DNA from 3 places in the Furfurilactobacillus sp. W61-4 genome. Region 1 is predicted to be linked to each of the others. Evidence: a T-box and tRNA genes for the amino acid it is inferred to sense, from the RefSeq annotation. Region 1 holds a T-box; the other regions hold tRNA genes.
The links. The T-box of region 1 lies ahead of leuS (leucine--tRNA ligase). A T-box ahead of a tRNA ligase gene usually reads a tRNA of that ligase, here a tRNA-Leu.

Region 2: it has a tRNA-Leu gene. The T-box ahead of leuS (leucine--tRNA ligase) is inferred to sense a tRNA for this amino acid. The anticodon was not compared.
Region 3: it has a tRNA-Leu gene. The T-box ahead of leuS (leucine--tRNA ligase) is inferred to sense a tRNA for this amino acid. The anticodon was not compared.

What each region holds. Positions count from the first base shown of each region.
Region 1 covers NZ_BAAJNZ010000001.1:632,924-643,218, forward strand. Annotated here, with positions in the region: gene AC27FN_RS03180 (NAD(P)H-hydrate dehydratase) at 1-388, shown strand, start outside; gene AC27FN_RS03185 (pseudouridine synthase) at 578-1,312, opposite strand; gene AC27FN_RS03190 (putative polysaccharide biosynthesis protein) at 1,348-3,624, opposite strand; gene leuS (leucine--tRNA ligase) at 3,908-6,331, opposite strand; T-box leader at 6,459-6,681, opposite strand; gene AC27FN_RS03200 (phosphatase PAP2 family protein) at 6,943-7,590, shown strand; gene AC27FN_RS03205 (MDR family MFS transporter) at 7,700-9,172, opposite strand; gene metK (methionine adenosyltransferase) at 9,334-10,295, opposite strand, start outside.
Region 2 covers NZ_BAAJNZ010000001.1:517,565-527,859, forward strand. Annotated here, with positions in the region: gene AC27FN_RS02545 (bifunctional folylpolyglutamate synthase/dihydrofolate synthase) at 1-882, opposite strand, end outside; gene folE (GTP cyclohydrolase I FolE) at 863-1,444, opposite strand; gene folK (2-amino-4-hydroxy-6-hydroxymethyldihydropteridine diphosphokinase) at 1,460-1,948, opposite strand; gene folB (dihydroneopterin aldolase) at 1,945-2,310, opposite strand; gene AC27FN_RS02565 (hypothetical protein) at 3,242-3,457, shown strand; gene AC27FN_RS02570 (CPBP family intramembrane glutamic endopeptidase) at 3,444-4,148, shown strand; gene AC27FN_RS02575 (PspC domain-containing protein) at 4,280-4,576, opposite strand; gene AC27FN_RS02580 (DUF4097 family beta strand repeat-containing protein) at 4,618-5,541, opposite strand; gene AC27FN_RS02585 (DUF1700 domain-containing protein) at 5,538-6,179, opposite strand; gene AC27FN_RS02590 (PadR family transcriptional regulator) at 6,169-6,519, opposite strand; tRNA gene AC27FN_RS02595 (tRNA-Leu) at 6,717-6,800, shown strand; gene AC27FN_RS02600 (hypothetical protein) at 7,572-7,730, opposite strand; gene ftsY (signal recognition particle-docking protein FtsY) at 8,090-9,583, opposite strand; gene smc (chromosome segregation protein SMC) at 9,630-10,295, opposite strand, start outside.
Region 3 covers NZ_BAAJNZ010000006.1:13,493-23,787, reverse strand. Annotated here, with positions in the region: gene AC27FN_RS08200 (PTS sugar transporter subunit IIB) at 41-535, opposite strand; gene AC27FN_RS08195 (PTS sugar transporter subunit IIA) at 536-949, opposite strand; gene rpsN (30S ribosomal protein S14) at 1,458-1,727, shown strand; gene AC27FN_RS08185 (LCP family protein) at 1,874-2,902, opposite strand; gene AC27FN_RS08180 (pyridoxamine 5'-phosphate oxidase) at 3,238-3,687, shown strand; tRNA gene AC27FN_RS08175 (tRNA-Leu) at 3,746-3,830, opposite strand; gene AC27FN_RS08170 (SprT family protein) at 4,113-4,589, opposite strand; gene AC27FN_RS08165 (hypothetical protein) at 4,908-5,342, opposite strand; gene AC27FN_RS08160 (cation-translocating P-type ATPase) at 5,369-8,050, opposite strand; gene AC27FN_RS08155 (aminoacyltransferase) at 8,417-9,664, shown strand; gene nadE (ammonia-dependent NAD(+) synthetase) at 9,720-10,295, opposite strand, start outside.

The sequences.
Region 1 (10,295 bases):
TACCCCTCACGAGATGGAGTGGCAGCGCTTATCAGGTCTGACCATTTCCCAACAAACAGCCGCCAACAACACTCGCTTAGCGCAACAACTCGGTGGCATAATCGTTTTAAAAAAGCATCACACCCAAGTGCTATTTAAAGATCAAACATTTGAAAATCCTGGGGGGACACCAGCGATGGCGACAGGTGGTATGGGGGATACCTTAGCTGGTATGGTTGGTGGCTTCACCGCCCAATTTGCCAATCAATTGAATGCCGTCTTATCAGCTGTGTTTATCCACAGCCAGATTGCAGATGATTTAGCTCACAATGCTTACGTCGTCTTGCCGACCCAAATCAGTGAAGAAATTCCTTGGTATATGAAGCAATATTCTCTCCCCCAAGCTTAAGCTTAGCCAATTTAAATACCGGGCCAACGCTGCTCAATTTCACAGACATCCTGTTATCCACCAGAAAATACAGGACAATGCACTCACATAAAAGCGAACCTCAACTGATGACAATGTCATCAATTGAGGTTCGCTTTTTGGCTCGTTATTAATCGACTTCAGCAGCCACTTTTTTAAAGCCAATTCATCTTATTCTAAATTAGCAGCTCGTTTGGTCGCCGCTAACTCTTCTTCTGTCAACGCCCGATAGTGACCCGGCAATAGGCCGCCAGTCCCAATCGTTAGCGGTCCAAACGCTTCTCGATCTAAGGCAACCACCCGTTGTCCCAAAGACCCCACCATCCGTTTAACTTGGTGATATTTGCCCTCCGCCAAGGTCAGCCGAATCGTGGTCTGATTTAGCGCTAAGTCCTGATCGCCAACGGCTAGCGTAGCAGGTTTCAACTGCGTCCCATCTTTTAAGGTAATTCCCGCAGCAACTTTGGCAACGTCATCAGCCGACAACGTGCCAGTGATCGTGGCTCGATACCGTTTTAAAACGTGATGTTTGGGACTCGTCAAGCGGTGTCCCAACTCGCCATCATTCGTAATTAAGAGCGCCCCGGTCGTGTCCTTGTCTAAGCGCCCCACGGGAAACAAATCATCGCGAAAATCGGCCGCGTTGATTAGATTCATGACTGTCGTTGCCTGACCATCAGTGGTTGCGGTAACGACGCCAATTGGTTTATTCATCAAGTAATACACAAACGGTTGATAAATGACCCGTTCGCCCCCCACGGTGACGACATCACCATTTGGATCAACACTTTGACGCGCCTGAGTGACTAATTGCTCGTTCAATCTGACATGCCCGGCTTTAATCAATTGGCGCGTTTGCCGACGGGTAGCGACGCGCATTTCAGTTAAATATCGATCAATTCGCATTGACGTGGCCATGAAGCCTCCTTTTGGTTGACCAGTTATTTAATGTGCAATCGTTGACGTAAGTTGGCAGCTCGTTCACCTAGCATCGCATCAGCTAAGTGCGATCGCAGCGCTAGATAGACGTAAACGCCACCACCAAGCATCGTCGCCAACAATACTTCAACAAAGGCTAGCGATTTAAATTGGGTATTTAAGACGTGATCTAGGCCCCAGACTGTCAACCGTGCCACGATAAAAGTCGCCAGTGCGTAAACAATAATTTGATTTAAGCGATGCCATAATCCTTCCCAGTCTAAGCTAAAGTGGTGATCTAAATTACGCAAGATCAACCAACAAGAAACCCCAAAACCGATGGCAGTGGCCAGCAATGGTCCAAGTGGTTCCGCCAAGGCAACTAATGGGAACTGAAGCAGCATCTTCACAATTAACCCAATGACCAAGTACCAAATCACCGCTCGGTTTTGATCAACGCCTTGCATAATGGTCGACAATACTGTAAAGAGCCCAAACAGAATGGATAGATAGGCTGAAAACTCTAGCACAATTGAACCCGGCAACGAATAACGGTAGAAGAACGTGTATAGCGGCACCGAGATGGCCGCCATCCCCAATGCAGACGGAATCATGATGAAACTAAACAACTGCAATGTAAAATTGATTTGGTTACTGGTACCACTTTGATCCTTTAACGTATGAGCTTCCGTCAATATTGGAATCGCAGTTGCAGCTAATGCTGAAGCTAAAGAAACCGTAATCATAATGATTTTATTTGCATTGAAGTCAAAAAATGCATACAGCGTGTTTTGCATGCTGTAACTAAGGTTTGAAGTTAAATGCATGATCTTGAAAAATGTCATCTGATCAAACAATTGGTAAATTGCGATGGCACTGGGCACGATCGTAAAAGGAATTGCCTGCCACACAATTTGTTTCAACAACTGGGGGGTCGAAATAATTAGTCCGTCATGTGAGTTGGCAATTTTGGTTCTAAAATAACCTCGATAGCGCCACATTTGATACACTAAAACACCGATTCCGGCAATGGCCCCTAATCCGGCTGCAAACGTAGATTGAACGACAGCCCGTGGCCAATTTTGGGCAGGTGCATGCCCCACTTCCATAATTAAATAAGCCGTCAGTAACATATAAATAATTCGAATCAACTGCTCAATAAATTGCGATACCGCACTAGGTGCCATCATGTGGTAACCCTGAAACATCCCGCGCATCATAGATAAAGTTGGAAAGACAAACACGGCCAACGTCAACGACCGCAATACCGGAATCACGTTGGGGTCGCCTGTCGTCAGTAAGTTAAGCGGGGCAGCGACCCACAAAATCACAGCCGCAATGATGCCCGTAATCAAGGAAAGCATCATCCCTCGTTTGAATAAACGAAAACCAATGCCATATTCGTTGAGCGCATTATAGTGCGCAATCAATTTTGAAATCGCCGCTGGAATCCCCGCCGTAGAAATCATGAGTACGATCGAATAAACGTTGTACCCCTTAGAAAATAAAGCATTGGCTTGGTTATAAAAGCTGCCAAACCAAATCACCCAAGGGATAATGTACAACGCGCCCAAGATCCGCGAGGTGATACTAGCGGCCGTCATCCAGCCGGTACCACGCAAAATCTGTTCCTGGTCAGAGACGGCGCCAGCTTCAAACCCTGGTTTTTCAACAATTGCGGCTAGGTCTTCGTCAGCTTCCACCACGTCTTGATCAACTACTGTCACTGGGGATTGTTCATCAGAAAATGACGCTGCCCGCACCGGTTTAACAACCGGGTCCTTCAGCGACTGGTCAATTGATTTATCGGCCACTTGCCGCTGAGAATCAGCAGATTTTGGCGCTACTTCAGCGGCCTTGCCGGGCCGATTTTGCTCGCCACCTTGCCCAGCCATTGAAGCGCTCACTAATGCCTCAAGCGGAACCGGTCGGTCAGTGGCTGTCGTCGACGTTGCCTCAGCAGGGCTCGCTTGCTCAGTCGTGACAGTCATTGACGAGGCCATCGATATCGCGGCCGATGCATCTTCACCAATTGTTTCGCTAGCCAAACTCACTGATCCACTAGCAGATTCTGCTGCGGGTGAACTTGTGGTGGGCTGGGATTGGTCCGTGACCGGCTGTGCTTCATTATTAGGATTAGTAGCCGTTGATTGTCCCTCATCTTCAGCAGCGGTTGATTGACCAGCTGAGGTTCCTAAATGAAAATGGCCCATCAAACTATTGAGGGTTTTTCGCCGCCGAAATTGTTTACGGGTTGGCAACGGTTGCGCTTCAGTTGATGTTGGATCTTTCTTTGACATAACAATCTCAATTCTAATTAGAGTCAGGTTCCATTGAAGTTATAGTGTACCGCGACTAAGCCAACGATGACACGAAAAAAGTCAGCTTTAGTAAAATCACAATTAGTTACACAGCCTATTTATTATACGAAGTTTCATTGAATGATTTCAACGATAACCGCATGACTAAATCAGTTAGAACTCACAATACGGCTGAATCTATTCTATATTCAAAAACGGACGCAACCACCCAAAAAACAATGGTTACGTCCGCCCCTTAAATGTAGTCGTTCACAAAAATCAATTAATTTGCCACCACATTGACAATCTTACCTGGCACAACAATCGTCTTGCGAACGGTTTTATCGGCCAGTGCCTTCTGCATATGTTCATCCGCTAAGGCCAGCTCGCCTAATTCTTCACGACTGATATCTTTAGCCACTGTCACATGACTCTTCACCTTACCATTCACTTGCAGCACGATTTCTACCGTCCGTTCTACCAATTTGGCTGGATCGTACGTTGGCCACGGCTGATAAGCGATGGTTTCTGATTCATTGAAGTAATGCCACAGCTCTTCAGCAAGATGCGGTACCAATGGTGCTAACAGTTTAATAAAGCCTTCCATGTAAGGTACAGGTAAATCATCCACTTTATGCGCTTCGTTTACAAAGACCATCATCTGGGAAATGGCAGTATTGAAGTGCATACGTTCATAATCCTCAGTGACTTTCTTAACCGTCTCATGATAAACCTTATCAAGCTGGCCATCATTAATCGTCGTGACTCGATCGCGCAGATGATTGTTATCATCAATCATCAAACGCCAGACCCGTTGTAACCACTTGTAGGCACCATTGATGCCATCTTCGCTCCATGGTTTAGATTCCTCCAGTGGTCCCATAAACATTTCATACAACCGCAGCGTATCGGCTCCATATTTGTCGACAATGTCATCTGGGTTAATCACGTTACCCTTGGATTTGGACATCTTCTCATGATTATTTCCGAGAATCATCCCTTGGTTGACTAACTTCTGGAATGGTTCTTTGGTTGGTACCACACCCAAATCATATAACACCTTGTGCCAAAAACGGGCATACAGTAAATGTAAAACCGCATGTTCGGCACCACCAATGTATAAGTCAACTGGCAGCCAATATTTTAGCTTTTCCGGATCAGCCAGTGCCTGTTGATTGTGCGGATCGATATAGCGTAAGAAGTACCAGGACGAGCCAGCCCATTGTGGCATCGTATTCGTATCCCGTTTACCATGACGACCATTTTTGTCCGTCACATTGACCCAATCTTCAATATTTGCTAATGGACTTTCACCAGTTCCCGATGGTTCCAGTTGGTCGGTGTCTGGCAATGTTAATGGTAATTCATCTTCCGGTACTAGCGTCGTTTCCCCGTCATCCCAGTGAATCACAGGAATCGGCTCGCCCCAATATCGCTGGCGACTGAAAATCCAGTCCCGCAAACGGTAATTGATCTTCTTAGCACCCGCTTGATGTTCTGTTAACCAGTCAATCGCCGCATTGATGGCCGTTTGTTTATCTAGCCCATTCAAAAAGTCTGAATTTATATGGACGCCATCGCCTGTATAAGCTGCCTCCGTCACATCGCCACCTTCAATAACTGGCTTAATTGGTAAGGCAAACTTTTTAGCGAAATCAAAGTCACGTGTGTCATGCGCTGGAACAGCCATAATTGCACCGGTCCCGTAAGAAGCCAGCACGTAATCAGCAATCCAGATTGGTAGTCGTTCGCCATTAATCGGGTTAATACCATAGGCACCGGTGAAGACACCCGTTTTATCCTTATTCAAATCCGTCCGTTCCAAATCCGACTTAGAAGCGATCTGCTGGCGATAATCACTGACTGCAGCCTGCTGATCAGCTGTTGTGATTTGGTCAACCAAGTCATGCTCGGGCGCTAAAACAAGATATGACGCACCAAATAAAGTATCCGGACGAGTCGTAAAGACTTCGATTTTTGTTGTGTCGCTTTGATCAGCAACCTCGAAAAATACACTAGCACCTTCTGAACGGCCAATCCAATTACGCTGCTGTTCTTTGATACTTTCGGGCCAATCCAAATCATCTAAATCGTCTAACAAACGATCAGCATACGCCGTAATTTTCAAAACCCACTGTCGCATTGGCACGCGATAGACCGGATAGCCACCGCGCTCTGTTTTGCCATCAACGACCTCTTCATTGGCGACGACGGTTCCACCCATGAAATCAGGCGCCCAGTTCACCATAATCTCGTCTTCATAAGCTAAACCGCGTTTGTAAAGTTGCTCAAAAATCCATTGCGTCCACCGATAATACTCCGGATCAGTCGTATTGATCTCACGGTCCCAGTCATACGAAAATCCCAGGGACTTAACCTGCTTGCGAAAGACATCAATATTCTGATCGGTAAAACTTTTGGGATTGTGGCCGGTTTTTAATGCGTATTGCTCAGCAGGCAAACCAAATGCGTCCCATCCCATTGGATGTAACACATTAAAACCCTGCATCCGCTTTAGGCGACTCATTGCGTCAGTTGCGGTATACCCCTCTGGGTGGCCAACGTGTAGTCCTTGTCCTGATGGATAAGGGAACATATCTAAGGCATAATATTTAGGCTGATCTACGCCATCCTTGGCCTTAAATGTATGGTTTGTTTCCCAGTATTTCTGCCACTTTTTTTCAATACTTCGATGATCGTATGGCATAGTAGCCTCCTTATACGGTTCGTTAACGTTACCCAAAAAGCTAGGAACCAGCGGTGGGGCTCGACTTGCGGATTAAACGCAAAGTCCCTCGACACAAAAAAAGTCCTATTAACTGCCACCAAGCAGTTAATAGGACGGAATTTTCCGCGGTACCACCTATCTTTTGTCAGACTCACACTGTCTGACAACCCTCAAAGTCAATAACGCCGACCTGCGAAAATGCCTACCACCTAGCTTCAGCATTTTTGGTTTTAGCGGTGAGTTCAACGTTGACTTTAAACTGGCTTGCACCATCCGCCAGCTCACTTCATTAAAGCCATCATTTACTAATCCGCACCCGTTAACTGTTTAAAAGAATGGTCTTAGCATAGCAGTTCAAACTAGGAAAAACAAGCGTGTGTTGCTCGAAGAAAAGCTAACGTTTGCCTTGGTGAGTGATTGAGTGCAGCCTTGGACGAGTACTAGTTTAACTTTAGATCAAATGGCCACGATGTTATTCAAAATCAGCCAACCTGTACGTTTCAACTAATCTCAAGGTGTGAGTCATGTTATAATGAACAACACTCACTTCAATCAATCGGCGGTGATTTTCCATTAATCAAACAACTTCAATGCGCTGGCAACGATTCCGCTGGCTGATCATCGGCCTCGGTTCACTGATCTTTTTCATTTTGCTAACCGGACTGCTGCTACGCGTACCACTGTTACATACATTCGATCAAGGGTTGACTCATTTAATTCGCCAACCTGTTACGCCCGAACGAACCTGGTTTTTCCGTAACATCACTCGGTTAGGCAATGTTAAATTTACTCTAGTGGTGATGATCGTTTTTTCACTAGGCCTGTGGTGGCGACAAAAAATGCAAGGGGCCCTCTTCTTTGCAATCAATGTAGGCGTCTTGGCGTTAGTGGTAAACACGCTCATCAAACACCTAGTTGCTCGACCACGACCCTTGATTCTGCATTTAGTGACGGCAGGCGGTTTCAGTTTCCCCAGTGGTCATGCCATGAATGTCACTTTGATGTATGGCTCCCTCATCATCTTATGTAACCTATATGTCGACCGATTTGCATTACGGGCCGTCTTTAATGCATTATTGACCTTACTGATCATCACGATTTGTTTAAGCCGCGTTTATTTGGGGGTTCATTTTCCAAGTGATGTGGTTGCTGGTGCCAGTCTTGCCTTAGCTGAACTCCTGATCTCTCGCTATCTATTCTTTGGCCCGCACAGCGTATCGGCGACGCGACTTAACTGAATGATTATACGAATAAAGCCTCCCCAAATTGGGAAGGCTTTATTTTTTAGGCCAAATCTGACCAGCTCTTTAACCAATAGCATCGCTATCTTAATGTTTAAGCAGGCAATTAAGCTTTCGCATGTTGCGGCCGATCCAACAGATTCAAAGCCCCTGCTAAGACGACCAATATCAGAGCGACAATGAAGACATGACGAACCCCACTGCCCATAATTGATCGTAGCGTTGGTAAAATTTTAGCTGGCAGTTGCTGAGCCGTTTCCGGATTGATCAGCGCGTTCAATTGACTGAGTTTGACTCCCGGATGGGCAGCCACACCATGAGCTAAGCTGGCATTCATCACAATCCCATAAATAGCGAGCATGACTGTCTGAGACAGACTTCGTGCCAGCGTATTAAACGAGGTCGCCATCCCGATGTTAACTGGGTCGACTAAATGCTGACTTGTTACCGTTGTCGTCGTAATACTAATCCCGAAACCGACACCCAATTCGGCCGAGACCACTAGAAAGACCCAAAAGGCGCTTTGAGAAGGCAGTAGAACTAGCGCAACGGCACCGATTAAAACAATCCCAATGCTAATGCCCACAATTCGCTGTGGCGTTAGCTTGGTAATGACCCGACCCGTAATAAACGAGCCTACGATCCACATCACAGAACTAGGTGTCACGGCAAAACCCGCTTCTGCGGCACGTAAACCCAGTAGGCCCTGCGTCCATGTCGGAATATACACGTTAAAACAAATTAAGAAACCGGAAATTAACGCAGCCACCGCATTTTGCACGACAAAAGTCCGCTCACTAAATAGTTGTAAATCAATAATCGGATCCACTGCGCGGCGCTCTTGCCAAATAAACAGGCCCAGGGCCACGATCGCCATCACAAAAACGCCAATAATTAGCCCAACGTTGGCAGTCCCGTCACCGCTCATTTGAAAACCAATCATTAATCCCAACAATGCCACAGATAGCCAAAGACTGCCTAACACATCCAGGGGTGCTTCTGCCGGCTGTTGCTTGGGTTCATGTAAAAAAATCATGATCATCAAAATGGTGACTAAGCCAATCGGAATATTAATAAAAAACACCCAGTGCCAGCTTAATTGATCTACGATAAAACCACCAAGTAACGGTGCGACTACTGAAGCCACACCCCAAGCCGATCCATTTAACCCCATCACCTGTGCCCTTTTTTCGAAGGGATAAATATCTGCAATGATGGTAAAAGAGACCGGCATAATCGTCCCGGCCCCGATCCCTTGTATCGCTCGCCAAAGAATTAAGGTGCCCATCGAATTTGACAGACCGCTCATCATTGAGCCAAACACAAATACGGCTAAACCAAATAAAAAGACTGGCTTTCGACCAATTCGATCCGAAAGTTTGCCATAAATCGGAGTTGCTAACGAATTGGTTAACAAATAGATGGAGAAAACCCAATTCATCAACGTGACGCCATGCAGATCACCAACAATCGTCGGCATTGCTGTCGACACTATCGTTCCTTCCACAGCTGACATGAAGGTGGCTACAAACAAGGCCACCGTGACCAGCGTGACATTAGTCGTCCGTTTCTTCGTCATTCACTTATCCTAACTTTCCATAAAATCATCATTATAATGTCAAAACAACACATCAAGACTCGACATCATCAAGCCGTGAGCCATAAATATTATGCCATAAAAAACATCCCCGAATGCAGGATGCTACGGGGATGAAACAATCACTTAAATAAAAAATTTGTTTATTCAGTTGCGACAGCCACCGCGTCTTTTAATGCGGCAACCTTATCAGTCTTTTCCCATGGCAAATCCAAATCTGGACGACCAAAGTGACCATAAGCCGCCGTTTGCTTGTAAATTGGCCGTTGTAAATCAAGCATTTTGATGATTCCCGCTGGCCGTAAATCAAAGATCTGGCGAATGGCCGTCGTCAAAGCTTCTTCAGAAACTGACCCGGTATCAAACGTATTAACCGAAATCGAAACCGGCTGAGCTACCCCAATCGCATAGGCCAATTGGACCTCAACCTTGTGAGCTAATCCAGCAGCGACAATATTTTTCGCAATGTAGCGAGCGGCGTATGACGCTGACCGATCAACTTTTGTCGCATCCTTACCGGAAAAGGCACCACCACCATGACGAGCAAAGCCGCCATATGTGTCGACAATCACCTTCCGTCCGGTCAGACCCGCATCGCCTTGGGGTCCGCCAATAACAAAGCGGCCGGTAGGATTAATTAAATATTTCGTCTGATCATCTAATAAGTTAGCTGGAATAACGGGACGAATCACCTGTTCGATCACATCTTGACGAATTTGATCTAATGAGACATCTGGATCATGTTGGGTTGACAATACGACGGTGTCAACACGAGTCGGTTGTCCAGCGTCATCATATTCGACAGTCACTTGGGCCTTAGCATCGGGCCGCAAATAGCTAACGGTGCCATTTTTACGCAATTGTGCAATTTTGCGCATTAAGGCGTGACTCAACGCGATTGGTAGTGGCATTAGTTCAGGTGTCTCATCGATGGCAAAGCCAAACATCATTCCCTGATCCCCGGCCCCAATTTGATCCAACGGGTCAACTTGACCATCACGCCGCTCTAAAGCGTCATCAACCCCCTGCGCAATATCAGGCGACTGTTCGTCAATTGCCACCAAAACGGCACAGGTATCACCATCAAAGCCCAAGCGACCATCAG
Region 2 (10,295 bases), 120 kb from region 1:
TTTAAACCCACTACGGACCGCGTCTTCACCTAGCTGCCACCCACGTTGGCTTAACTGGACCAATACTGTCAATACAGTCGCGGCAGTCGCTAATTGATGACGACCAACGAGATTTAAGCTGACGCCCGACCAACGTCCCAATGAACTATCGATGGTCAACGTTGTCTCATCTAAGCCGAGGTGAATGTGACTGAACGCCGTTAACGAAGCCGTGATCACGGGAACATGTTGCGCACTCGCAATTTTTTTAATCGCCGTTGTCGCTTCTATCGCCTGCTGAGGCGCGATGACGACCGTCGTTTGCGGCTTAATGATGCCCGCCTTATTGGTCGCAATCTCACCAATTGTTTGCCCCAATAAACGGGTATGATCTAGGGCGATATGGGTAAAGACACTCATTAATGGCACCGTAATTGCATTAGTTGCATCAAACTGACCACCCAATCCGGCTTCGATAATCATCAAATCGACGTGTTGATTAGCAAACCACTGCATCGCAATTAAAAATAGCCATTCAAAGATAGTTAGCCGATCTGCCGAACCGACCACTGCTTCAACCGCCGGTAACAATTGTTCATAACAGCGAACAAATACCGTTTTTTCAATCATTTCCCCATTGATTGTCAATTGTTCACGTTGATCAAGGATGGCTGGGCTAGCAAAGACTGCCACGCGATAGCCACCAGCCTGAATGGTTCGGGCTAGCAGTGCCACTGTTGAGCCTTTGCCGTTGGTCCCAACGACATGAATTCGTGGTGCCTGTTGATCCGGATGCCCAGCCTGTGCCAAGACTCGACGTAACAAAGGAACCCGGTTAGCCTCCCCAGCTAACATAGCCTGATTTAATTGTTTGATCAGTTGCTCATAGGTTAAGGTTGCCATGTTCGGCCCTCATTAAAAATTCCTGTTTTAAAGTTTGGTCGCTGGCAAACGCGCCTAAGTATTTGGCCGTTTGGGTGACGGAACCGGTCTTGTTAATACCACGCATTTCCATACACATGTGTCGAGCTGCCACACTCACCGCCACGCCAGCCGGATTGAGAATCCGCGTTAATTCTGTGGCAATTGCATTAGTTACATTTTCCTGAACGGTCGGTCGGTGGGTGACAAAATCGATTAGCCGAGGAATCTTGCTCAACCCGATGATCGTCCCATCCGTAGGAATGTATGCAACGCTAATACGCCCAAAAAACGGTAATAAATGATGCTCACACATCGAATAAAAAGGAATTTGCCCCACGACGACCATATCCGCATTATCTGCTTCATGAAATAATTTGTAATCCGTAAACGTCGGTTCTGTCAGTGAAGAAAACATTTCATTGTATGCCTTAGCAACCCGCTTGGGCGTTTCCTGTAATCCTGGTCGATCAGCGTCTTCTCCCACCGCTTCCAGAATCGTTTTGATAGCATCCGCCACGGTTGCCATTTGTTCATCTGTCATTCCATCATGCTCCATTCAGGCATCACTGCCTAGTTTAATAATTTCCGTCTGATCATTGGTCTCTGCTAACCAATCGACAAGTTGCCGTTGAATTTGTCGATCAGGACCACTAATTTCTAATAATGGCACAAGCACGAACTTGCGGTTAGGTGCCTCTGGGTGCGGAATCGTTAAGGTGTTCGTATGCATATGTTCGTCGCCAAAAAAAATGATATCAATATCAAGGGTACGCGGCCCCCAATGTACGAATCGTCGGCGATGTTCGGCGTATTCCAAACGATGTAAACTAGCCAACAATTGGTCAGCACTTAATTCAGTCTCCACGGCAACGGCAGTGTTCAAAAAGTTGTCTTGAATGACGCCACCCACTGGCTGCGTTTCATAAAAATGTGCCACCCGGATGTTGTCGATCGCTCGTGAGGCCCGTAATTGTGCGATGGCGGCCAACAAATGGCCACGGCGGTTGCCCAAATTAGATCCTAAGCTTAAGTAAGCAGTGGTCATGTTAAATCGCCTCCCGACACCTCAATTTCAACGTTATCAAAGATGCCCGCGATCGGTACAGCATACTTGCGAACTCGTAACTGGACCCCCGTCGCCTGGGGATATTTAGTTTGTAGCATCGTCAATAAATGATTAGCGAGTGATTCAATCAAATTAAACGGATGATTTAATACGTAATCTTCTATGTCTTGGTAGACATGGCCATAGTGAATGGTCGTTGTAATATCATCGTCATGTACCTTGGTCTCAATTGGGTATGCCAATGCAACATCGACTTCTAGTCGCTGACCAAGTTTTTTTTCTTCAGGATATACACCATTATATGTGTGGAAGCTCATATTATTAATGCGAATCATGCCCATCTTGTCACGCTCTTTTCTCAAATGTCTTGTTTTATCTTAGCACAGCCGTTATTTAAATGCGGGTTCAATCACTTTTTGAGTCAATTCGGAAGTTTGTAAGGTAACCGTCCAACAACAGTGACAGCAGCTAGTGCAGTTAATACGTTTGAAGCACGTTTAATAACTGCTTTGCCAACCGGATGACTATAATAAAATCACTGGAAGGGTCAGCTGCCAAACTGCGACGATCACTATCGGATAGGTGGTAACCGCTGTGCAAGGTGCCGTCAATTTTGAGACCCCGTGGTCTTGGCTGTTGTCGTTTTTTGATATCCCTTTGCGGATATCAAGTTCATCCCTGCCACTTATGGCACAGGGTTTCAACTTTCACACATTGCTTGTTTTACAAACACTTGTGTCTATGACAACCATCAAAATTGGCCCCCTCAATGGCCGTCAGATGATTCGCCAACCATGGTCCAAGGATGTGCGTCAAGGTGCATGACTTGGACGGTCACCCTTCTAATCGTCGCGCAAAGCGGCGATTTTTTTGCTCAATCGAGCCAGTAACCTAATCCAATTGATTCTTTTAAAGATCGGTAAAGCTGTCGTTTAGGCACATTTGTTGCCGCAGACAAGTCTTTCTCGCTACACTAAAAGCACGCAAGGTTGGCAAGGACGCCGAAGTTTAGTGAGCCGTCGTGCAAAATCTAAACCACGCCTTTGCTTAGTCACTATTTTCTGCCGCGCAACGGTTCATCCTACTCCGCCTGTGGGGCAGAGCTCAGGCCAATGCAACTCATTTCGACTAGCGCCATGTTAGCCTTGCTGCCCCAGTGAACGCTGGGGCTTTTATTATTGGTCTAATTTCCATGACCTAAGCCAATTATTTTTAAAAGTCGGTGTTAGACAAGACTATGCTACAATGAACGTACTTTTTAGGAGGTCCATTATGCGACAGCAAAGTTCACTCATTATTATTTTAATCGCGGTGCTCATCTTTGGCAGCGTCGTTTGGATAACCGAAGTTCAACACCTGACCGGTGTCGCCTTGTTCTTGTTGTGGATTGGAGCCTTTATTATCACCACAATCTTAATCACGGTCATTAAAGTGTGGCAATTGCGTGGGCAGCAAACTGACAAGGAGGAACCTCATGACCAACTTTAATTCCGAGAAACCAACTAACCACTCCCGCTGGTCTAGAATCCTCGAAGTAATTGCGCTGTGGGTCATGGTCCAACTACCACCAGCGCTACTGGGAATGGCTAAGCATGCCTCCTACGCTAATTTCAGTGGCTATCTGTTGACCTTAAGCTATTGGGCGGCTTTCGGACTAGCGATCTGTATCGCTTATCGTCGTTTTCGTTATTGGTCAGGTCAGCGCTTGTTCCATGATTTTAAATGGCGCGATTTAGGAATTGCCATCCTCGCTTATCTAGTCATCGTCTTAGGTGAATCACTGTTGCTTCGCCTTCAACAGGTGCTATACCATCAACAATCAACGGCGAATAATGATGCCATTAGTCAAATTATGAAGACCAGCCCTGTTGCACTAGTCGCGTTCGTTTTTTCAGCCATTTTTTTAACGCCATTTTTGGAAGAACTTGTTTTTCGTGGCGTGATCACAAATATCTTTTTTAAACCATCGCAAACTTGGTTGAAAATTATCCTTTCTGGCCTCATTTTTTCTACCGGTCATCTTTCATCCAACCCAATTAGTTTTCTTGTTTATTGTTTAATGGGCGCTGTTTTGGCGGCGACGTATCTATGGACCGGAAAACAGTTTAATTCAATCTTAGTCCATTTTCTGATTAATAGTTTGGCGATGACCCAGCTACTAGTTACGATCTTACATTAGACGCACTTACTAAATTAACTACCAGCATTTACATCGTTCGATAAAAAATGAGGTCGTCTTCCGCAATCACGGGAGACGGCCTCATTTTTGTCACTTTCAGGTTAATGGCACCACGTACTTTTTAGACTTGGTTACTTATCATCATGATGAGGTCGATCTGGATCAGTGAATTCGCCATCAAAAGTGTCTTCATGATGTGTGTCAGCTTGGGAATTAAACCGGTCAGTCGCTGAAAAATGTGTGCCATCCGGCTCAGGCATCACTAATGCTGCAATCGCATAGGCAATCAAACCGGTTCCAACTGACCAAAGTATCAAAATACTACCAATGACCCTTGTTAGCGCCACGTCCCAACCAAAGTATTCGGCAATTCCGCCAAAAACGCCCGCTAAAACACGATCATTAGATTTAGTTAAATGTTTTTTCATCGTTATACCTCCCAACTAGCATAAATCAACAACGTTCAACATCATTGTACGGAATTATCGCCATCATTGGTAGTTAATTGCAGGCGATCATTATTGGTTTCGTTTTGCTGTAACAAGCCACCGTCTTCACGATGCTGATCGAACAAACGATTATTATCAGCACCATGTAAAATATAGCCTTTACCACGATCTGCACCGACAACCGTATTATCACCATCCTGATTATTAACGTTTACAATCCCGGTGATTCCGCCATTACGCATCCGAAAGTCCCCATCCGTCAGTTGAACCGTCGCTTGATTTAACCAAACGTCTTTCAAAGCAACGTCACCATCGTCAGTTGTCAGCTGCGGATTTGTGAGATTCATCTGCTGCAAGTAAATATTGCCATCGCCAGTACTTAGTCGCATGCCTTCACCAACCGTGGCGTGCTCCAAGCTAACGTTACTATCCGTGCGAATTGTCAGTTTATTTGTTTGAATATCCGTCAACCGCAGGTCCCCGTCTCGGTTGACTAATTTAATTTGATCCAATTTTGTGCCTCGTGGGACCGTGACAACCACCGTTCGATCCGGCAGTTGGCTGCGTCCGCCACTAAAACTATAACCAATCATGTCATTGCCATCGGACCCAAAATGCCAACCAGAAGTCGAGTTATCATGCTTAGTTTGTTCGATGACCAAGCGTTGATTTTTAACTGTAACCCGTGGCATCGCCTTGGCATTACTGCGAACCTGCACTCGATAACTATCGCCTTCCTTGATCCGGAGCTGGTTGCTTTTTAAATTGACATCAAGCACCTTGAATGATTTCACCTTTCGATCAAACGTCTTCACGTGCACTAGCTCTGGTTGATGTTGATCGTTAAAGGTCACGCTTTTAAAGCTGTGCGTCATGGCTCCAATTGCCATTAAGACTAAACCAGTCACTAAAATAACTAAACCAATTTTTAACGTTCGTTTCATGCGGATTGCCCCCCTCGCGGTTGTTGTCGACGATTATTAAACTTGCGATAGGCAAACTGAATGAAGTTTGCAATCATCTGAATGAGCCAGCGCACAATATAATAGAACAATGGCATCAGGACTAAAGCGCCACCGAGTCCAGTTAAGCCAATGCCAATATAGGCGATCCCAATAAAGACGTGACTGCCCAACAGCCAAAAACCAGTGTAAAGTGATACCCCAGCCACCATCAGACCAGCCGCTAATAAAGTGATTGCCAAAACAACTGCCAGCCCAACCGCCAAAATTGCCATAAATATAACCAGCAAGAGAATTAAGATGATGCCGATCGCCGCCGGAATCGTGACCGGCGTTGATAATACTGCCAAAATGATCAACCAGACCATTGTCGCATTTGACCGAGGACTACGCCGCTCACCTTTTTGTTCTGCAGTCTCATTTTCTTTAATTGAATAATCTGCTAACACCTTACGCGCCAATTGTTTTGGCGTACCAAGCTTAGCGATGATTTCGTCACCATCCGTTAAATTAGCATCTTCAATATATTCCGTATAAAAATCTAAGACATCAGCGCGTTCTTCCTCGGTCAATCCGTGTAGGCGCCGCTGCAGTTCAATTAAATATGTTTCATTTGTCATCAATATCCCCCCGTTCATCTGTCGACGGCGTTGCCAACGGATTAAAAATCCGATCTAAACTAACCTTGTAAGCCGTCCATTCGTGTAAGATTTCGCCCAGTCGAATTTTACCCGCATCAGTAATCTGATAATATCGTCGGTTACGTCCCTGAAAGGGCTGATCATACGTGGTCAACCAAGCCTCTTTTTTTAGGCGCCGTAAGACGGGATACATTGTTGACTCTGAAACAGAAATCGAGACCTGAATTTGCTGCGTGAGTGCATATCCATATAGATCTTCACGATCTAGCAACGCTAGCACCATGCCATCAAGTAACTCACTGCTAACTTGAATACTCATGCCACCGCCTCCTCATTACTTTAATTTAGTTAGGCCTGACTAGCCAACTTTGAATATGACTATATTATACGGAGTATAATATAAAAGTCAACACAATATGAATTCAAAAATAATTAAACGAAATTCATGGCAGCGCTTGCCGTGTTCGAGCCGGTCGTGTAAACTATTACTTTGTTGAGAGTTCTCAATTGTTTCATGCCCCTGTGGCGGAATTGGCAGACGCGCAGCGTTCAGGTCGCTGTTCACCTCGGTGAGTACTGGTTCGAACCCAGCCAGGGGCAATCGAATGGGTTTTTAAAGCCTTGTAAAAATGCGTATAAACGTTGATACACCAGCGTTTATACGCATTTTTTATTTGTTCAAAATTTCATAGAGATTCATCAAATTGAGTGCGTTTCGATATCGGAACGCCCACCTTAAACTTATCTCAACTTTTGTTCGCAACTTGGGCGGGTTAATTATATATAGAAATAATATGAAAAATAAACGCACGAAATTTAATGTAATAAATACCAGAACTGCTGATTCGGTTCAAAAGTCGATGAAAGGCGTAGTTATTCCTAGAATTCCCGCCACCGAAGCATTTTATCGACATATCAATGAAGAACTCTGGAATGGTGAACTTCACCGGTAAATCCGTTAAGAAGAACGAATTAAAATAGAAAAAGTACCTGTTCCCTATTACTCTGATGTCAGGAACTGGTACTTTTTTGTCTTGCTATTCCGGAACGTTTGTTCGTATGATGCCCACATCAAGTGAGACGTACACAATGACAATTACAGATCAACGTTGGCTAACACAATTGTTGCGCATTTCGGCAAGCTACCACTTCTTCTTATCGGCAGTTTCCTTGCGCAACCGCCCGATCAGAATCAACTACCGGCGTTTCAAGAGTTTCTACCTCAGTGTTTTCTGTTGTTTCTTCTGACATAATCTTTGGCTCCGTTCTCGCATTTAGGGTCTTGGAAAACGTCTCAGTTGTTCTTTATTCGGCCTGCATTCAAGAAAAAGCGGTGACTTGTTGCAGTCATCGCTTAAATAAGATTGTATTTCATTTAGATTTCTCTTTATCTTCTTTTTCCAGTCTCGCTAGGGTTTCGACCTGTTTTTGACGAGCCTCTTTTGAAACATTGGGGTGAGTAACAGCTACATCTTTCGCATGCATAATAAATCGATCAAAGTTAGGATCTACTTTACTGTAGTCAATCATTCGAGACATCCCCTTTCAAAATCAAATACCGACCATCTTCACTACAGTTTACTCCCGTTATGGTTATTTTACTGCCGCGTTGTGACAGACAGCACTTCGTCTTTACCGGATTTCTTTGAGATTCATTTGACCGAGAGCTCATTTACATCTTCAGCGGCCCGCCGCTTAAAACAATGCCATTTGAAAAGTTCCTGACAACAATCGCTGAGCTAGAAGAAGACATAAAGGCATCACCCCTGAATTTATGCCCTATCAGCGGAATATTCTTGCATATCTTCGTGGCTAACCGGAATCTCTCTCGCCTCTTGTAGAAAAAACGGTCCTGACTTTACCAGCCGGGACCGTTTTGCTCACCCAATTTAGTTAGTAATGAGATCTTTAAATAAGCCGTAAACAAATTCACTTGGATCAAAGGGCCGCAAATCATTCACTTGCTCACCTAAGCCCACGAATTTAACGGGTAAATGTAATTCATTGCGAATCGCCAGAACAATACCACCTTTAGCGGTACCGTCCAATTTCGTCAACACGATCCCCGTCACATCAGTGGCATCACCGAAAGTTTTGGCCTGATTCAAAGCGTTCTGACCAGTAGTCGCATCTAAGACTAACAGGACTTCATGAGGGGCGTCAGGAATCTCCCGGCTCAACACACGTTTCATTTTGGCCAATTCGTTCATCAAATTAACCTTATTTTGCAAACGTCCGGCTGTATCAACCATCAAGATGTCCACATTATCTCGTTTAGCCCGCTGAACGGCATCATAAACAACTGCTGCCGGATCACTCTTTTCAGGCAGGGCAACCACCGGCACATCGTCGCGTTGCCCCCAAACTTGCAGTTGTTCAATCGCACCCGCTCTAAAAGTATCTGCAGCGGCTAACAAAACCTTTTTGCCCTGTAGCTTATACATATTCGCCATTTTACCAACGGTTGTGGTTTTCCCCACTCCATTGACACCGACAAAGAAAATGACTGTTGGACCATTTTTGGCAAAGTTAACCGAATTATCCTCACCATTTCCCTCTGCATCATACAAATTAACCAATTTTTCGATAATGACGTTTTCGACATCTGATTGCTTCTTGGCATTCTTCAAGCGGACTTCATCACGTAGCTGATCCGTAATCGTCACTGCCGTATTAAAGCCTACGTCCGCGCCAATGAGGGTCTCCTCCAAGTCTTCAAAGAAGTCCTCGTCAACGCTTCGAAAGTTCGCTAAAAAGGCGTTTAACCGGTCACCAAAAGTCCGCCGCGATTTGGCCAATCCCTTATCATAAAGTTCGGCATCAGTTGACTGGCTGTCAGTTGATCCTTCATGACTACCATCTTCGTCATTTGCCTGACGCTCATTCTCAGCGACTGCTGTTGAAACCGTTTCTACCGAACTATCACTCGTCTCAACCGTGGCCTTAACTGTAGATTCAGCGTCACCCGATTGATCGGCGACTGCCACATCAGCCTGGGACTGAATGACTTTGGCAGCTGCAGACAATGAATCAGCAACGGACTGCCGCGCGGTCAAGGAAGGGGGCGTGCTGACAGCTTCCTCTTGCACCATTTCCGTCGCTGATAACACTGATACTTCAGCGGACTGACTGCTAGTGTTCACTACTGACGAACTTAATTCGGTCGCAGCTTCTGAATTCGACTCACTTCCAGCAATATTCGCTGTTGCACCACTATTTGAATCTGGTTCAATTTGCTGATCGGATACTGTCGACTCAAGCGATTGGGCCGACTCAGCGCTTGCCGATGCGACCGTACTGGACGGCTCGCTTGTCGATTTTGAAGCTGCGTCGGCCGCGCTTTCATCATTTTTACGTCTTCTGAAAATATCAAATAAGCCCATCAAATCACCTACTTTTCCCGATTATTTTAGCATTTTAATTAATTCATTACGACGCATCATCAGCCAAGTCATCCAATGAAACTGACACCATCTTTGAGACCCCAGATTCCTGCATGGTCACCCCATAAAGCAGATTAGCATTCACCATGGTCCCCTTACGATGCGTGATCACGATAAATTGCGTTTCACCACCGAAATCTCTTAGATAATGGGCAAATCGGCTAACATTGGCTTCGTCTAAGGCTGCCTCTGTCTCATCTAAAATCGCAAATGGGACTGGACGCACGACTAAGGTGGCAAACAATAACGTGATCGCCGTAAGTGCGCGTTCACCACCAGATAACAGACTCATTCTTTGGAATTTTTTGCCAGGTGGTTGTGCCATAATGTCGATCCCTGTCGTCAGCAGATTTTCGGGATCGGTTAGTTGCAATCGAGCTTGACCGCCGCCAAACATTTTGACGAAGATTTCGCTAAAAGCCGCGGCCACTTCATCAAAAGCTGCTTTAAAACGCGTTTGTACCTCTTCATCCATTTCCGCCATGGTCGTCTCCAATTGTTGACGACTTGTGACCAAGTCGGACTGTTGGCGGGCTAAAAAATCGTAGCGATCGGAAACGCGCTGGTATTCATCGATTGCCCCAATGTTAACATCCCCGATCTCGTCGAGACCTCGTTTTAGCAATTTCAATTGTTTTTTAATCGCGTCAAT
Region 3 (10,295 bases), on a different contig from region 1:
AAAAATATAATTTGATACCGTTAATTAGTGTGATGATGTACTAGAAGCCATGTTGTTCCAGAAGGGTCATTAAATCCTGTGGGTGATCTCCTGGCACTTTACGAACTTCCAAAGTAACCCCATCATCGTGCAGTTGGTGGAAAGTCTGTGCATCATCCTGACCCACTGCAATCGCATCAGTAATCATTGTTTTGCCATCCGTAAAGCTTAGGCTACCAATATTAACCGATGCTAATTTGACGCCACCGTTTACTGCGCGCAACACATCTTGTGGTGTCTCGAACAATAGAAAGGCGCGTACGTCGTCGAAGCGCTCATCAGAATAAATTTCAGTGAGTTTATCGACCGTAATAACATTGACTTTTACTCCCGGCGGAGCCGCTTGAGTGATCAATGTCTTTCGTAGATTATCGTGCGCCACACCATCAGAGACGACCATAATCCGATTTGGAGCAATGGCTTTCGTCCAAACGGTGGCCACTTGACCATGCAGCAAACGTGAATCGATGCGTGCTAAGCGGATTTCCATCGTCATTTATTCGGCCTCCTGCTCTAATGAATGTTGGTCTAGGTGCTTTACGCCAGCTTTAGCAATCTCCTCTAAATGTGGAATAACCATTTCAAGAGACTGGTTGCGAACTGTGTATGCCTCAATCAGCATCGCCAAATTTAAGCCTGTAATTAAGGCCATTCGTTCTGGTTGCTCAGTTACCAACCGACTAGCGATGTTGAATGGCGAGCCACCCCACAAATCCACAAGAAACAAAATTTCATCGTCTGTCTCGAAACCGTCCACGACAGTTTCGAACTTACGCTGCAACTCGTCAGGTCCCTCATCAGGGGTAAATGGAATTGCGACGACTTTTTCCTGCTTACCGAAAATCATATCGGCAGATTCCTTAATCCCATCAGCGAAGCCACCATGACTGGCTAGCACGATAGCGAGCATTGCGTCAACCTCCTTCCGCTTGGTCGTTATTCAAAAGTCGTTCATTAATCGCAAACTTATTGACGACTCGGGAATAACTGTATCATAGCGCAAGTCAACTGCCAAAAAAAGCGCTTCCAGAAAATAATGAAAATTTTTTCGATGCCTAACAAAAATGACTCGATTCTAATTGGCAATTAACTCTTCAGCACGTGACTAGCATAGCCTAGTAAAGCGCTTACATCAAGTTAAAAAATCGCTGACCCGGCGTGCCTTTCTTTGAAATGGACTAGACAGGTTGATAGAAAGGCATTTTCATGTCGTCAAAGTTCATCAACTTTTTTGTCTCAATGTGAGTTCAGAGAAAATCTTTTTCTTAATTTTGCTGGTATCCTAGACAGGACATCTTAGCGTCTTGTAATCATGAATAATCTTAGACTTTTCCTCTTTCTTTTTGTAAGTTGATTTGGTATACTAAATAGTAACTATTACACTTTAAGCAAAAAACTATCGTAAAGGAGTCGTGTAAATGGCTAAAAAATCCAAAATCATTAAAGAACAACGTATTGAAGCAACTGTTGCAAAATATGCAGCAAAACGGGCAACTTTAAAAGCGGCAAAAGATTATGCTGGGTTAGCCGCATTGCCTAAAAATGCCTCACCTGTTAGAATTCACCGGCGTGACCAAATCGACGGTCGTCCGCATGCCTACTTACGTCGCTTCGGCCTCTCCCGCCTTAATTTCCGGCAACTTGCTCTGCAAGGTAAGATTCCTGGTGTACGCAAAGCAAGTTGGTAAGTTCACTTTAAGCATACTGAACACCACCAACTCAAGTTATCGATCGAGGCTAATTAACAACCAAAAATGCCACTTTTCTTCTAGACGTTGTTTAGAAGAAAAGTGGCGTTTTTTGGTTGATCAACGGCTCATCTAATTCATTTCAATCATTCATCCGTTTTCGCACTTAAATCAAGACTCGTTCTCAACTCATTCGTTACTCGTTGTTTTTCGCTATGGCCGACAACTTCAAAGGATTGTCCGTTAATCATCTGACCTTGGCCCTGCATATGGTCGCTACTAATATTTTTAGTCGCTGACCGATAATTCTGCGCTAACTTAACTAAATCTGAACTCGTCAAATCGGTTTGTGATTGCGAAGAAATTGAATTCAAAAAGCTCGAATTCAGGACCGTTTGAACGGCAATCGATTTTCGGAATAGGGCCTCCACAACCAACCGTTGGCGGGTTTGGCGCCCATAATCCCCTTGTGGATCATCATAACGCATCCGCGAAAACTTCAACGCCGTTGCCCCGTTCATGTGATAGGTTTGTCCTTTTTCAAAGGTACTCCCCTCATAAGAGAAAGACAGTGGTGACGTCACGGTCACACCACCCACTTCATTGATGGCCTTTTCCAGCCCACCCATGTTCAACATAGCATAGTAATCGATAGGCACATTTAGTAAATTCTGAACGGTTTTAATCGTCGTGCCAACACCACCATAAGCATAAGCCGCATTAATTTTAGCGGGTGATTCATCTGGGTAGCCGGCAATATCAGTCATCGTGTCCCGAGGTAAACTAACCAACAGCATTTTTTTAGTTTGTGGGTTAATCGTCGCAATCATGATGGTATCGGTTCGTCCCTTATAAGAACGTCCCAGAGCCCCTGTGTCAGTTCCTAAAAATAGAATTGAAATCGGTTTTTTGGAATTCAAAACTGCCTTCGTGTCACGCGCTTTGGTGATTCCGGCCGACTTGTATGCCTTACTCGTGGCCGAATTAATATTGTGATAGGCAACTGCACCAAAACCGGCAATCACGAGCAACAAGAGAATAATAATCCCCCAAAACCATCGCCATGGATGCCAACGCCGTGAGCCATGTTGTTTCGGCTGCTTTGGTCCTTGCCGATTTGCACTGCGGCGTTGCATGCGCGAATCCATATTGTTCTCATTTGGCTGGTTATTCATCTCATGATCCCCCATGGTAATTAACGATTTTGTTTTTTAAACTTCAATTTATTGTAAACCATCACGCAAGCTTTCACATCTCTTATTCTAGACTGAAGCTTTTCTTAAAGGTTGCGGTAACCAGCGCCAGCTCGACAAACATCTCAGAGCGAAACCAGCTGGGTGGTGGTGAGCACTAGCGGAGCCTGAGCAGTTGGCGTTCTTTGCCAATTGATCGGGTTGGGCTAGGCGCAGACAACAAGCTGGTGTAGCTCGACAAAAGCTCAACAACTAGCAAAATTTGCCAGCTTTCATTAGAATTGATTCAATTAAACCAGATTGTGAGGAATTTTACGATGTCGAACCCATTAGATCAACTCCAACAAGTTTACCAGACGACAAATACGATCGCTTTAGCCACTTCATTTCAGGATGAAGCCGACGTTAAAGTCATCAACTTTGTGTGGTTTCCGGATGAACCAGCAAAAATGTACTTTTCTTCTGTTCGAGGTAGCCATGCGCTCACTTTATATGCTGACCATGCTAATGCATCATTAACGACAATTCCATTTACTGGAACCCCTAATAATCCGTTTATCCGCGCCCACAACGTGCATATCACTCCATCAAGTAAAACGATGGCCGACTTGCTACCGCGTTATCTTGAACTGATTCCTAATTATCAAAGTGTGTGGGATGCCATTGGTTCGACCTTAGTTGTGTATGAAATTAACTTTCAACAACTGCACGTCGATCCCGGTCTCGGTCAATCAAAATTTGATCTTGATTTTACTACGACAAATTAACCAAGCACCAAAAAAGCAACTTCATCACCTGAAATCAGGAATGAAGCTGCTTTTTTTATGCGGCCACCGAGACTTGAACTCGGATGATCGAAGGGATCACAAGATCCTTAATCTTGCGCGTCTGCCAATTCCGCCATGGCCGCATCAACAAGAAAGAGTTTATCAAATATTCTCATTGAAGGCAACGGTTGATTTTAATTCGCTAGTGGCGACCGATGGTTAGGTTGGCAACGTGGACCGGTGGCAGATGATCCTTTTGCAACATCGTTCACTATCAACCCACTAACCATTTTATCATTACTAGGACCACGCCTCGATTAATCGTAAGCTTCTGACACCCAAGCTTTACACCCGCGTGTAAAGCTGAGTCAGAACACTTCATCCCGTCTGCTGGGATGCCATTCATCAAAATTCAGTGTGCTTGGCTACTTCACGTCGCGAACCAACTCATCTAGATGCAGACGGCCACCGCAATAACCACAAGCATACCGTTCAAGGTTAACCCGTCGACGCCGAATAAATTGACGACCACATTTCTGGCAATGATAATAATACCGCCGCCCAGAGTGCTTAGATTTAACTGATTGCTTTGGCGCCGGTGCGTAACGCAAGCCACCAACTTGCGCTAGCAACTGTTTGAATTCATGACTCCGATGTTGGTAAGGCAATCCTGCCAGTGCGAGATGATAATGGACTAACTCATGACGAATAACACCTATCAGGGTTTCTTGATCAAAATCATTAATCATTCGCGGATTGATATCAATGTGATGATCTGCTAAATGATACCGACCGCCAGTCGACCGTAAACGAGCATTAAAAATGGCCTGATGTTTAAATGGACGACCGAAATCCCGCACAGAAATTTCTTCGACTAACGTTTGCAAGGCTTCGTTTGTCATCTGCTGCTCCTTTCCTTAATAGCCACAGCATCCTTGCCTTGATTAATAGCAAATACGAAAATCTAAATTTCATTAATACGCTAACTCGCTAAAAGTGCGAGAGTGAGACATAACGCCGAATTGAGCGTGAACACTAGCGAAAACGGTAGCATCCTCCGCATTCTGGAAGGTGCTACCGTTATTGCTAGGCACGTCTTCATCATGAAAACGTGGTGTACAAAACCACAAATCGCGACACCTTTATGAGTCATGTCTCAAACTCACCTACTAATCAAAACTGATTAAGATATACGCAACTCGTCCTTATTTTGACGTCGATTATGCTTGTGTTTGCATTAAAGTCTGAACCAATCGAATAATCCGATTCATCGCCTCAGTCTGATCTGTCTCAGCTTGATCGAATTGTGCTTGGTCCACTTGATGACGATCCAAGTTAATACTATCAGTCATGGCCTGACAAGCAGTGACATAGGTCGTATAGGCCGTCACTAGACTCCGATGCTTCCCTAAAAAGCGAGCCGGTGCTTGCAATTGCTGGAGTCGCTCTTGAAGTCCGCGATAGCGCTCCGTTCCATCCTGAAATTCAGCCTTGATATCCGCCAGATTCGCCACGTCAATTTGATCCAGCTGGGCCTGATCAAGTGCTTCACGTAACTTCGTATAATAAGGTTCCAATCCTTGTTGAATCGTTTGCGTTTCTTCGATCACCTGTGAAAGCGTTCGTGCAAATGTCATCATTAAATTCTTTTTCAAAAGTCTTACTCCTGTCATCAATCAAATTAGTGACGGCGCGCCGCCATCCGCTGAAACGATTTTACCACTTCTACGATCAAAATCATGGCAACACCAGCGCTCAAAACAATCAGCCATTGGAAACCAGATAGCGTTGTGACGTGGAATAAACCATTAAAACCAGGAATCGCAATCGTCGCAGCTAAGAGAATGAAAGCTGCCAGGATAGCCCAGTTAAACGCCCGATTTTTAAACAATTGACCGGTGAAGATGGTACCATGAATCGATTTTGAGTTAAAGGCGTGGAACAGTTGGATCAAGCCCAAAGTCGCAAAGGCCATGGTTAGCGCGTCAGCATGCATCTGCGTCGCATTAGCGTGGACGGGGAATGTCAAAGCAAGCCAATAAACCAGTAAGGTCAAGCCACCTTCGAACAGCCCTTGATAGATAATATTGCCAAAGACTCCACCGGATAGAAAGTTTGATGAACGCCCCCGCGGCTTTTGTTGCATAATATTTTTCTCGGCGGGTTCTAGTCCTAAGGCAATCGCTGGAAAAGTATCTGTCACCAGGTTAATCCACAGAATATGCACCGGTGCCAGAATTTGCCACCCCATCATTGTCATCACAAACAAGGTTAATACTTCCCCTAAGTTCGCAGACAACAAGTACTGAATCGCCTTTTGAATATTTGCGAACACTTTCCGGCCTTCGCGAACCGCCACCACAATCGTGGAGAAGTTATCGTCAGCTAGCACCATATCAGAGGCCCCTTTAGAAACCTCAGTCCCGGTGATCCCCATGCCAACGCCAATATCAGCTGCCTTTAACGCTGGCGCATCATTAACCCCATCACCAGTCATAGCAACAACCTTGCCCTTTTGTTGCCAAGCATTGACAATCCTCACTTTATGTTCAGGCGCCACCCGTGCATAGACGGAATATTGTTCCACTTGATTAGAGAACTCAGCATCACTCAGTGCATCAAGCTGTGCGCCCGTGATGACACCAGCCTGATCATTAGCGTCAATGATACCTAACCGAACCGCAATCGCTTTTGCCGTATCCGCATGGTCACCAGTAATCATCAATGGACGAATTCCCGCCGATTTTGCTTCCGCAACGGCCCCAGCAACTTCTGGTCGTTCTGGGTCGATCATCCCGACAAATCCGGCAAAAATCAAATCTTGTTCGACTTGATCGCTGACCATCTCGACCGGAATCGTGCTGACCGGTCGATATGCAAAAGCCAATACCCGCAGCGCTTGGACCGCCAGTTGATGGTTAATCGTCAGCAATTGCTCGCGCAACTGATCGGTCATTGGGCTAATCTCGCCATTGCTTTGAATACGAGTAACCCGTTTCAACAATTCATCAGGGGCCCCTTTTACGGTTACCCACAATTGATCATTAGCCTCATTCATTTGATTAACGGTCGTCATTAATTTACGATCAGAATCAAACGGAATTTCAGCCACCCGGGGGTGGGCCGCCAAAAAGTCTTCGGGATTTACCTGATGATCAATATTGTATTGAACTAACGCGGTTTCAGTTGGATCACCAACCAATTGACCATCGATTGTTTTAGTGTCGTTGTTTAACAAAAGTAAACTAGCTAGCAGGCCCTGGTCGTCGCTACTCGTTGCCCCAGCCGTTTGCTTTGCGTCCAGCACATCGCCATCCACAATTACTTTCTCAACGGTCATTTTATTTTGCGTCAACGTTCCCGTTTTATCGGAAGCAATAATGTCGGTGCTCCCTAAAGTTTCCACTGCTGGCAAACGGCGTACTAGCGCATTTAATTTGGCCATCCTTGTCGTACCCAGTGCTAAGGTGATCGTGACAATGGCTGGTAAACCTTCCGGAATCGCGGCTACCGCCAGTGAAATCGCCGTCAACAACATATTAACCAACGTTTCATTGCCCCGGATCATCCCCACAACAAAGACGATAACCGCCACCACCAAAATTAGCGCGGTTAAAACTTTCCCTAGGTGAGCCAGATTTTCCTGTAACGGTGTCTTACGTTCTTGCGTCCGATCTAGCATGCCGGCGATCCGTCCAACCTGGGTCTGCATTCCGGTGGCAACCACCACCCCAGTGCCTCGCCCATACGTCACATTACTGTTCATAAAGGCCAAATCACTTAAGTCACCTAGACCGGCACTCGGATCCGTAATCGGCGCTAACTGTTTGTCGACGGGGACTGACTCACCGGTTAACGCCGATTCTTCAATTTGAAGCGATGCAACTTCGATTAATCGCAAGTCCGCCGGAACGATATCGCCAGCCTCTAACAAAACGATATCGCCAGGCACCAACTCATCACTTTTAACGGTCATGGTAGTGTCATTTCGCAAGACATGCGCATTAGGCGCCGACATTTCTTGCAGCGCATTAATTGCCTGCTCAGCTTTCGCCTCCTGAAAGACGCCGAAAACCGCATTGAGAATCACCACCAATAAAATGATGATTGCGTCAACACCCTCACCGGTGAAAGCAGCAATAATTGCAGCCGCGATCAAGACAATAATCATGAGGTCTTTAAATTGCGCAATAAATTTCTCTAGCAAGCTGGTTTGCCGTTTACCGGTTAACGCATTCACGCCATACTGCTGTTGACGTGTTTGCACCGCCTGGTCATTTAAGCCCTTCGGTTGACTCTCGACTTGCTTTAATGCCTGCTCGGTCGTCCATTGAGCAGCCTGTGGTAATTTATTTTGACTCATCTAATGCTTCCCTTCCGCACGTCCGTGAGACCAAAAAAGACTCATGAACGCACACCTAAAAGTGTCGATCATGAGTCTCACTATTTAAGACAAAACCAGAACATGTCTTGCTGGTGGCGTTGTCACACTCTGTCAGACTGCTATCATGGATCATCAAGCGACCAGTAGTCGACTAAAGCATTAGTTACTCCCTCATTTATCTGGAGTAAGTATACCGAGTTACCATCCTAAACGCAAGTGGGCTGACTTTAAGGCACAACGTTTAAGAAAGTTATTAAGGCACGTGGCTGACTCATGGACTACACAAGCCCTATGCTATAATGACACCCGGTAAGATAAGAGATTAATCAAGGGAGCCTGGCTTTCATGGAATTTGGAGAACTTAACGAAGCAGAATTTATGACATTTGAACAACGCCATCCGCAGGGGACATATTTACAAACGAGTTGGCAAAAACAAGTTCTGTCACAGCGGGGCCGTTCAACTGCCTTTGTGGGTGTTTATGACGATCAGCATCAAGTCGTTGCTGCCGCTTTGGTCAGTTGGCAAAAGCTTCGCATCGGACAGCTATTTGAAATCGAAGGTGGCCCGCTAATGGATTACCGTAATCAAGTTGTTGTCAAAACCTTTACTGATGGCCTACAACGTTTTGCCCATCAGCGTCATGGTCTGATGATTCGCTTCATTCCTAATTTACATCGAAGACAATTCAATGGTGACGGCCAAGTGGTTAACCTTAGCAACGAAGACGTGATTGAATCAATGCAACGACTCGGTTTCACCTATCAACCGATGATTGCCGGATTCTCGACAACTTTAGTTGGTTACGAATTCGCTAAAGATTTAACGGGTCTCACGGCTACATCGTTGGTAAAAAGTTATGAAAAAGATGCCCAATACGGGGTGAAAAAGACACAACAGTTCGGAATTCAATTGCGCGAACTCACCTATGATCAACTCCCACAATTCAAAAAATACACACAAGCTACCGCTGACCGCTTGCACTTTCACGATAAGTCACTGGATTATTATCAACGAACGTTTAAAGCTTATGGCGATCGTGTCAAATTTATCTTCGCAGAGCTCAATTTTGAAACGTACATTGCCAATCAAACGGTTAAGCTCACCGAACTCAAGGAAAAAATTCGCGCCTTGAATGACCAATTGACGCAAAAGCCCAATAATCGACACGTTAAGGCGCAGCTTAATGAGTTTTCTGATCAAGCCCATCAACATGAAAAACGGATTACTGAAGCGCAACAATTGACTGACCAATATGGGCAGATAGCCGTTCTTTCTGGGGCAATGTTCTTTATTCAACCGCAAGAATTGACCTATATGTTTAGCTTCACTAATGAAACATTCAAACAATTCTATGCGCCTTATTTAATCCAAGATCATATGATGCACCTTGCAATCGCCCAACATATCCCGCGCTACAACTTTTTCGGTGTCGCCGGTTTGTTTGATGGGTCAGATGGGGTCCTCGCCTTTAAGCAATCCTTTGGTGGTCTAACGGAAGAACGCTTAGGTACTTTCACGAAGCCTGTGCGCCCGGTTGTCTACCACCTTTATGAAGCCTTGAAAAAGATCACCGGCCGCAATGAGGCCTAGTTTTAATTTGATCCACATAAAAAACGCCATCTAAGGATGACGTTTTTTATGTGGATCAAATTCGCTTCCAGAAGTTATCAAAAATCGTGATCGGCATATGCCGCTTGTGCGCCGTTCTTTGATACCAGGATTCAATCTTCTCTGCTGCCGCCGGATCGATTGTTTGGCCCTCTAGATAATTGTCAATATCTTCATAGGTGACCCCTAAAGCGACTTCATCAGGCAACGCTGGTCGTTTATCTTCCAAATCAGCCGTTGGTGTTTTCAGGTACAAATGTTCAGGCGCACCTAATACTTTCAGCATCGCTTTACCTTGCCGTTTGTCTAAGCGATATAACGGATCGATATCTGTCCCACCATCACCATATTTCGTATAAAAACCAGTAACGGCTTCAGCAGCATGATCAGTGCCAACTACTGCCCCATGTAACTCACCAGCGATCGTATACTGAGCCACCATCCGTTCGCGCGCTTTGATATTACCCTTATTGAAGTCAGAGACGGCCAAGTCATTAGCTTCCACCGCTGCCACCCCTGCATCCACTGCTGGCCGAACGTCCACTCGGAAAACCCGGTCAGCCTGCATAAAACTAATGGCGTCCATCGCATCACTTTCGTCAACCTGTTCGCC